Regions from separate parts of the Agromyces sp. 3263 genome, predicted to be linked through region 2. Evidence: predicted binding sites of a transcription regulator. Region 2 holds the regulator's gene; the other holds the start of a gene.
The links. The regulator HspR, encoded in region 2, represses chaperone genes until heat shock. The targets are predictions, from matches to a motif close to AAGTTGAGTCNNNNNGACTCAACTT.
Positions count from the first base shown of each region.

Region 1: the regulator HspR is predicted to act here: its motif matches at 2,065-2,089, upstream of J2X63_RS03670 (ATP-dependent Clp protease ATP-binding subunit).

Region 1 covers NZ_JAVDUV010000001.1:818,943-823,691, reverse strand. The annotation lists gene J2X63_RS03680 (hypothetical protein) at 1-393, opposite strand, end outside; gene J2X63_RS03675 (DUF4062 domain-containing protein) at 778-1,938, shown strand; gene J2X63_RS03670 (ATP-dependent Clp protease ATP-binding subunit) at 2,103-4,691, shown strand.
Region 2 covers NZ_JAVDUV010000001.1:1,817,503-1,822,251, reverse strand. The annotation lists gene J2X63_RS08305 (DUF817 domain-containing protein) at 1-740, opposite strand, end outside; gene J2X63_RS08300 (class I SAM-dependent methyltransferase) at 760-1,890, opposite strand; gene J2X63_RS08295 (hypothetical protein) at 1,978-2,787, shown strand; gene J2X63_RS08290 (heat shock protein transcriptional repressor HspR) at 2,818-3,234, opposite strand; gene J2X63_RS08285 (DnaJ C-terminal domain-containing protein) at 3,250-4,248, opposite strand; gene J2X63_RS08280 (nucleotide exchange factor GrpE) at 4,340-4,749, opposite strand, start outside.

The DNA.
Region 1 (4,749 bases), 1.0 Mb from region 2:
TATGCCGTGAGCCCCGACTGCATTCGGTGCGACATCATTGACGACGATTAGGCGGTGCGGGGCGCGCTCGGATCGAAGCCATGGGAGAGCCGCGTTCATGTAGGGCCAGACTAGGAGAGGGATGCTGTCTCCTACGTCATCCGTTTCGTACGTGCCCCATCTGACCTCCGTCCATGGGATCACGGGCGGCTTCGGATCCGAGGCGACCACCTCTGCTCCGAGATCCTTTAGAAGTCGAGCGGTGTAGCCGCCGCCGGCGCCGAGTTCCCACAACGGCCCGTACGCTGCGATCCGCTGCAGCGCGTCACGGCTCATGGCGTTCTCCCCGTAGGCGTCGATTAGGCCGCGATGCTCGACGATGGCGAGCCGATCCATGAAGTCGAGACCGGCCATGCGCTCGCACCACATGACGTAAGCGGGTGTGTCGCTTACCCACGGCGTCCCCCGGTCAGCCGGATCAGGGAGCCCAGAGTCATCGAAAGACTGTGGGAAAGGCACGTGCGGAGTCTATATCTCGATGCTTCTCGCGTCGTCGCACGAAATACGCCACGGGTGTGGTTGCGGTGTGAGGTGCCTCGATGAGGATGCCGTGTCGCAACGGCGAGCTGACCTGAGGTGAGACATGACTACGGCCGGCGCTCCCCCTACATGCGTGTAGTCCTAGCCCTAGTGGGCGGCCGGAATGCCGGAGGCAACGCTGACTCGAGACCTAAGTGCATGCGACAACGACCGTACACTCGAAGCCGATTGCGAACTAGAGGTAGCTCGCGTTGTGTCGTGACCGAAGGAGAAACAGCGTTGGCAACCAAATTTCAGATCTTTGTGAGCTCAACGTACGAAGATCTCGTCGAGGAACGGGATGCCGTCATCAAAGCCATCCTGGAGATGGGTCACATACCCGTCGGCATGGAGATGTTCAGCGCTGCAGATGAACAGCAGTGGCAGATAATTCAACGCCACATCGATGAGAGCGATTACTACCTCGTGATAGTCGCCCATCGCTATGGATCGGTCGTCGACGGGATCAGCTATACGCGCAAAGAGTATGAATACGCAGTTGCATCCGGCGTGCCAGCCCTCGGTTTCCTTATTGACCCCAGCGCAAGTTGGCCTGCCGATCGCATTGATGGTGACAAAGAAGTGCGCTTGCTACTTGATGAGTTCAGGGGGCTGGTAGGCCAACGACCGGTTGGATACTGGAAGTCTGCGGAGGATCTTCATTCGAAGGCTGTGGTCGCCCTAATGAAGGCGTTCACTGCGACGCCACGAGAGGGTTGGGTTCGCTCGTCGTCTTCGATCGGCCCCGAAGTTACATCCGAACTGTCGCGTTTGAGCGCGGAGAACGCCAGACTCAGGCGCGAGATCGAGGCGCTCAACCACGAAGTAGATGCGGATCAGACCAAGGCGATGCAACAACTCCGGGCGGTACTTTCCGGGCGCACGCACGATGTCTCCTACCGATACTTTGATTCAACCGAGTGGGAGACGGATGCTCCCTCGGTCAGCCTGCGTTGGATATTCGAGACGTTGGGCCCGTCGCTCATCCCCGAGTACCCGTTGCGCAAAGCGTCCGAACTCCTGGCCATTCACCTGAAGAGCGATCAATCGCGATCATCCACGATCACGCCGCTCAATGTCGTGAAGGAGGTGCTTGTGGAGCTTATGGCTCTTGACCTTGTTGCCCCTTCTAGCTTGCGTCATTCCGTCAGCGACCAGAACGAGTACTGGTCGCTGACGCAAGCTGGTACCGACTACTTGAGGTGGTCAAAGCGAAGGGAACTCGAGATCAAGCGACCGCAAACTCGTAGTGAGGAAACTGCGGCTACGCAAGACGGCCCCTCAGGCGACAAGGCATCCGCATCGGAGGGGACAGTAACGCGACCGGAGAGCACTGCATCAAATAAGGGCGAGATGGATCGGCCCCGCGGTAAGTCGTGAGAGGTGCGAACGTGCTTGCACACCGACGAGTATGCGATCCACGCCGATTGCGTGGCGTGCGACGGCTCTGACGGAGTGTATATTCCTTCGTCAGTTGCCGGGAATACCCGCGCCCCCTCCGCGTTGAACTTGAGCGTACCCAACTCAAGTTCCCAGGAGGATTGGTGCCCGAAGACTTCAACCCCGAAGCCGGCGCGAGCTCGTTCGACGAGTTCCTCAGCCGGTACCTTGCGGGAGAGCAGGCGCGTCAGGCTCGGTCGATCGACCTCAGCCGGTTCCTGACCGCCCGCACGCAAGGCATCCTGCAGCAGGCAGGACGCTTCGCGCTCGAGCGCGGCCAGACCGAGCTCGACGCCCTGCACATCCTGCGCGTCATCGTCGAGGACGAGGCGGTCACGCAGGCCATCCAGCGCATCGGCGTCGCACCCGAGCGCATCATCACCGCGACCGAGGCGCGCCTGCCCGCCGCGGGTGAGACGGCCGACATCAACGCGGCCACGATCACCCCCAGCGCGAGCCGCGCGCTGTTCCACGCCTACCAGGTCGCGCGCTCGGCCGGCTCGACCTACATCGACCCCGAGCACCTCTTCTTCGCGCTCGTGCTCGGCCAGGATGCCCCCGCCGGGCAGGTGCTCGCGCGCGCCGGCGTCACCGCCGAGGCGCTCACGCAGCAGATCCGCGAGACGGTCACCCCGGGCGCTGAGGGCGCAGAGGGCGAGGGCGACGCGAGCAGCGCGGGCGCCGCGGCATCCGCCACCCCGATGCTCGACAAGTTCGGCACCGACCTCACGGCCCTCGCCGAGAACGGCGAGCTCGACCCCGTGATCGGACGCGTCGACGAGATCGAGCAGGCCATCGAGATCCTCAGCCGCCGCACCAAGAACAACCCGGTGCTGGTCGGCGAGGCCGGCGTGGGCAAGACCGCGATCGTCGAGGGCCTCGCCCGCGCGATCGTCGAGGAGAACGTGCCCGAGCAGTTGCTCGGCAAGCGCGTCGTGTCGCTCGACCTGCCCGCGATGCTCGCGGGCACCCGCTACCGCGGCGACTTCGAGGAGCGCCTCACCAAGACCATCGACGAGATCGCCGAGCACAAGGGCGACTTCATCGTGTTCATCGACGAGGTGCACACGGTCGTGGGCGCCGGCGGCAGCGGCGGTGGCGACGGCATGGACGCGGGCAACATCCTGAAGCCGCGCCTCGCGCGCGGTGAGCTGCACCTCGTGGGTGCGACCACGCTCAAGGAGTACCGCACCATCGAGAAGGACCCCGCCCTCGAGCGCCGGTTCCAGCCGGTGCGCGTCGGCGAGCCCTCGATCGAGGACGCCGTGCTCATCCTGCACGGGCTGAAGCCCGCCTACGAGGAGCACCACGGCATCGAGTACACGGATGCCGCGCTGCGCGCCGCCGTCGAGCTCAGTGCGCGCTACCTCACCGACCGGGTGCTTCCCGACAAGGCCATCGACCTCATCGACCAGGCCGGGGCGCGGCTGCGCCTGCGGCTCGGCGTGAAGACGGATGTCTCCGCGCTCATCGCGCGGCTCGCCGACCTCGAGGCCGACAAGAACGCCGCCGTCGGCGCCGAGCACTACGAGGAGGCGTCGCGGATTCGCGACGAGATCTCGAAGGTGCAGGCGAAGCTCGACGAGGTGACCGCAGCCGGCCGCGCCGCGGCATCCGCTCAGCAGCGTGAGGCCGTGATCGACGAGGCCGAGATCGCCGCGGTGATCTCGCGGGCCACCGGAATTCCGGTGAACCGCCTCACCGAGTCCGAGCGCGAGCGCCTGGGCGACCTCGAGGGCGAGCTGCACTCGCGCGTCATCGGCCAGGACGACGCGGTCACCGCGGTCGCCAAGGCCGTGCGCCGCAGCCGCACCGGCATGGGCGACGCGCGTCGGCCCGTGGGGTCGTTCCTGTTCCTCGGCCCGACGGGTGTCGGCAAGACCGAGCTGGCCAAGTCGCTCGCGGCGAGCCTGTTCGACGACGAGACCGCCGTGATCCGCTTCGACATGAGCGAGTTCGGCGAGCGGCACACCGTGTCGCGGCTCGTCGGCGCCCCTCCCGGATACGTCGGCTACGACGAGGCCGGGCAGCTCACCGAGCGCGTGCGGCGCAACCCGTACTCGATCGTGCTGTTCGACGAGATCGAGAAGGCGCACCCCGACGTGTTCAACCTGCTGCTGCAGGTGCTCGACGACGGACGCCTGACCGACGGCCAGGGTCGCACGGTCGACTTCCGCAACACGGTGGTCATCATGACCTCGAACCTCGGTTCGGAGTTCCTCGCGTCGCGGTCGGGTGCGCTCGGCTTCGTGGCATCCGCTGATGGCTCTGGTTTCGCGTCGCAGGACGACGTGCGCCAGCGGGTCATGGGCAAGGTGCGCGAGGCCATGCGGCCCGAGTTCCTGAACCGCATCGACGAGATCGTGCTGTTCCAGAAGCTCGGCGAGGCGGAGCTCGCGCAGATCGTCAGGCTCATGCTCGGCGCGACCTCGAAGCGGCTCGCCGCGCGCGAGGTCGCCTTCGAGGTGACGGATGCCGCGGTGGCGCTCCTCGCGGAGCGCGGCTACGAGCCCGAGTACGGTGCTCGCCCGCTGCGTCGCGTGATCCAGCGCGAGATCGACGACCGCATCAGCGACCTGTTCGTGTCGGGTGCGCTGGGCGACGGCGAGGGCGTGACGGTGGATGCCGCGGACGGCGAGTTCGTCGTCGTGCCGGTGCCGCGCGCGACCGTGGAGGTGCCTGCCGCGGCGTAACGCCCGCCCCGCGGCATCCGCTCGAAGGCCCGGCCCTCACGCAGGGGACCGGGCCTTC
Region 2 (4,749 bases):
CCGGCCCAGGTCGCGATGTTCTCGGCCAGCCAGATGAACAGGGCGACGAGGCCGAACGCGATGAGCAGCGGCATCCGGGGCCGTCGACGCCACACCCGGAAGTGCATGACGGTCGGCCACCATACGACGACCACCGCGGCCAGCAGCGCCCACCGCAGGTCGATGACGTAGTGGTGCGTGAAGAAGTTCGCGTAGATCGCAGCGGCGACGACGACGGTGACCGACCGTCGCGGGTACCGCGTGAAGCCCAGGTCGAACAGGCGGTACACGCGCACCATGTAGGAGCCCACGGCGGCGTACATGAACCCCGAGAACAACGGGACGCCCGCGATGCGGAGCACCCCGTCGCCGTCGTACGTCCACGACCCGACGTCGGTCTTGAACAGCTCCATGCCGGTGCCGGTCAGGTGGAACAGCACGACCACCCAGAGCTCGCGCCCGCTCTCGAGCCGCGTCGCCACCATCACGACCTGGATGAGCACCGCGGCGATCGTCAGCGCATCGTTCCGCGCGAGGGCCGCGTCGTCGGGATACCAGAGCCGCGCGGCGACGATGACCCCGAGCAGGGACGCGCCGAAGATGCACGCCCACGCCTGCTTCGCGCCGAACACGAGCAGCTCGATGAGCCCGGCACGGACGCCGCGATCGGATGCGTCGGCGAGGAGGCGGTGCGCGGCTCGGTCGATCGCCCGTTCGACCGCCGTGCGGTCGGACTCGCGGGAGGCGCCGGCTGCGGTCATGTAGTGCGCCCCGACGGGGTCACGCCGTCCGCTCCGACGCCGTCACCGTGAACTTCGCGTTGCGGGCGACCTGGCGCGTGGGGCCGACGACGCGCTCGAGCAGCGGCCGGTAGCGCAGGTGGGAGTTCCAGACGCACCACAGCTCGCCGCCGGGCACGAGCACGCGGGCGGCGTCCGCGAACAGGTGCGCCGCGATCCCCGTGTGCAGCGCAGCATCGGAGTGGAACGGCGGGTTCAGCACCACGAGGCGCTCGCTCGCATCGCTGATGCCCTCGAGTCCGTCGGCCTGGCGGACGTCGACGCGGTCGGCGAGGCCGTTCACCTCCGCGGTCTGCCGAGCGGAGGCCGCGGCCGACGCCGAGCGGTCGGTCGCCGTCACCCGCAGTGCGGGGCGCGTACGCGCGAGCCAGGCGGCCACCACCCCCGACCCGCACGCGAGGTCGACGGCGGTCGCGGCATCCGGCGCCGCGTCGCCGAGGTGCTCGAGGAGGAACCGCGTTCCGATGTCGACGCCGGTGCCCGCGAAGACGCCGCCGTGTGCGACGAGCGTGACGCCCAGGTCGTCGTGGCGCTCGCCTCGGGGCCAGCCGAGCGCCGGTGGTCGACGGTGCGGGAGGGGCGCGCGGGCGATGAGCACCCTGGACTTCTGGCGCGCGTGCGACACGTCGACCCGCTCGAACCACGCCGCCAGCACCTCGTTCATCGAGAGCGACATGTGCTTCAGGCGGCCCCCGGCGACGACCACGACGTCGGATGCCGCGTGGCTCGCGATGAGGCCGGCGAGCTCGTCGAGCCGGTCGAGCGACCGTGGCAGGCGCAGGAGCACGAGCCTCGCGCCCGCCAGCAGCTCGGGCCCGAGCGGCATGGACCGCACCTCGCCGTCCAGGTCCGCCCGCGCGGCGTTGGCCGCGAGCGCGCGCTCGCCCGTCACGAGGTCCTGGTGCACCCGGATGCCGCGAGCACCGGCCGCGGCCGATCCGAGCGCCAGCGCGCCGTACGCATCGTCGAGCACGACGAGCTCGCCGTCGCCGAGGCCCGCGGAGAGGGCGGCCGCCTCGTCGAGGATCAGCCGGTCCGCGGCATCCGACGCCTCGAGCCCCCGGCCCTCGACGTCGGGATGGCGTCGCAGCGCGCCCAGCTCGAATGGCATGCGTCAAGGGTATGCCGCGGCCCGGGAAGGGCCACGATCCGGGCCCCGGATGCACCTCGCAGGTGCGTTTGCTACCCTCGACCCCGCATGCGGGAAACAGACCAGCGGCCTTCGGGGGAACGGCGCGCGGCTCGACACGGGGCCGCGGGCCGTCGTTCTGCTGCGCCCACGGCGTCCGGTCGCCCGGCTCGCTCGTCGCCTTCGACGGGTGCGGGCCCGACGTCCTCGGCGGGTCGGCGCTCGGCGCCCACGCCGGCCGCACCCGCCCGCCTCGCGCGCCGACTCGCGCCGCTCGCGGCATCCGTCGCGGTGCTCGGGCTCGCCCTGACCTTCGCCCTGGCGCCCCAGCCCGCCGCGATCACGGCCCCCTCCGCGGCATCCGACACCCTCGGCGGCGACACGCAGACGTTCGACGTCGCCGCGGACATCGCGGCGCCGACGGTCTCGCACGAGTCCTACGTCACGACGACGGGATCGCAGACGCTCATCGAGGGCGGCACCAACGTGGACTGGGCGAAGCTCGTGCTCATCGACGGGGACTGGCCGGTCACCGAGGAGAACATCACGTTCATGATGCGGTGGATGCGCCAGGAGAACGGCGCCGACAACTGGTGGAACCGCAACAACCCCCTCAACAACGGGCAGGGCTCGGGCGGCGGATCCGGGCTCGGCAGCTACCCGACCCTCATCGAGGCGGCGTTCTACGCGGCGCAGAACCTCCAGTCCGGCCGATACCCCGCCGTCGACGCGGCACTCGCACGCGGCGACTCGGCGGATGCGACGGCGCAGGCCATCTGGGCGTCGGCGTGGGCCTCGAGCCACTACGGCTACGGCACCCACTGGAGCTCGCGCCCCTACGAGGTCATCGAGGCACCGGCCTCGGCCTGGGGACGCTGAGTCGCGAGCCCGTAGGCGTCGTGCGGGCGACTAGCCGCGCTCGAGCGGCCGCCACACGACGACGGCGTTCTCGCGGCGCACCCGGGTGCCGGCGCGCAGCGACACGATGTCGCCCGCCGACCCGGCGGCGAACACGCGCCGCCCGGGTCGGTTGAGCAGCTCGTCGGCGAGCATCGCCTCGAGCTCGCGCACCCGGTCGCGCAGCACCGTCACCTCGTCCTCGAGGTCGAGCACGCGGCGGATGCCCTCGAGGCTCACGCCCTCGCTCGACAGCTGGGCGATCTCACGCAACTGCGCGACGTCGCGCATCGAGTAGCGGCGGGACTTGCCGGCGGTGCGGGTGGGCGACACGAGGCCCAGGCGGTCGTACTGCCGCAGCGTCTGCGGGTGCATGCCGGCCAGCTCCGCCGCGATCGAGATCACGAAGAGGGGGCTGGTCTCGTCCATGCTCACGGCCATGGCCTAGCGCTGCGCCCGTGCCTTGGCGAGCAGGTCGTCGCGCGGGTTCTCGTCGGGCAGGAGCGCCGCGAACTCCTCGAGCTTCTCCTCGGCCTCCTTCGAGAGGTGCGACGGCACGGCCACCTGCACGACGGCGAGGAGGTCGCCCGTGCCCTTCGAGGTCTGCACGCCGCGGCCCTTGACGCGCAGCACCCGTCCGCTGGGCGTGCCGGGCGCCACTCGGAGCTTCACGGGCTCGCCCCCGAGCGTCGGCACCTGGATGGTGGCGCCGAGCGTCGCCTCGGTGAATGTCACGGGCACGTTGACGCGCAGGTTGAGGCCGTCGCGCTCGAACACGGGGTGCTTGCGCACGTGCACGGTGAGGATCAGGTCGCCGGGCTCCCCGCCGTCGGGCGAGGGGTGCCCCTTGCCGCGCAGCTTGATCTTCTGGCCGTCGGCCACGCCGGCCGGGATGCGCACCGTGATGGGCTTGCCGTCGGAGGTCTCGAGGGTGATCTGCTCGCCCTTGGTGGCGGTGATGAAGTCGAGCGTCGTCGAGGCCGTGACGTCGCGCCCGCGCGACGGGCCGCCGAAGCCACGGTAGCCGCCGCTCGGCTGCCCGAACCGGCCGCCGCCGAAGAGGCCGCCGAGCAGGTCGTCGTAGTCGCCGCCCTGCTGGAACGTGTACTGCTGCCGGCCGCCGCCCTGGCCGCCGAACATCGTGCCGAACACGTCCTCGAAGCCGCCCGCGCCACCGCCACCGCCGGGCGCGGTGAACCGTGCGCCCGAGCCCATCGCCCGGATCGCGTCGTACTCCTTGCGCTGCTCGGGGTCGGAGAGCACCGAGTGCGCCTCGCTGATCTCCTTGAACCGCGCCTCGGAGGCGGCGTCGCCCGGGTTCGAGTCGGGGTGGTACTTGCGTGCGAGCTTGCGGTAGGCCTTCTTGAGCTCCGCCTCGCTCACGTCCTTGGAGACGCCGAGCACCTTGTAGAAGTCCTTGTCGAACCAATCCTGACTGGCCACCGGCACCTCCCTTCCCTGAAGTCTGTCTGAAATCCGTGACGGCCGGTCCGCGACATCCGATGAGCGGATGCCGCGGGCCGGCCGAACTGCCTTACAGCGGCGTCTTCACGACCACCTTCGCGGCGCGCAGCAGCGTGCCGCCCAGCGTGTAGCCGGTCTCGACGACGTCGGCGACCGTGTCGACCTCGACCTCGTCGGACGGCTGCTGGAAGATCGCCTCGTGGCGCTGCGGGTCGAACGGCTCGCCCACCTCGCCGAACGGGGTGAGCCCGAGCTTCTCGACGGCGCCGCGCAGCTTCGCCGCGATCGTCGCGAACGGGGCGTCGCCCTCGAGGTCGCCGTGCTTCTCGGCCCGGTCGAGGTCGTCGAGCACCGGCAGCAGCACCGCGACGGCCGCGCCGACCGCGCGCTCGCGCTCGATCTCGCGATTCGCCTCGGTGCGCTTGCGGTAGTTCGCGTACTCGGCGGTGACCCGCTTGAGGTCGGCGAGGTGCTCGTCGG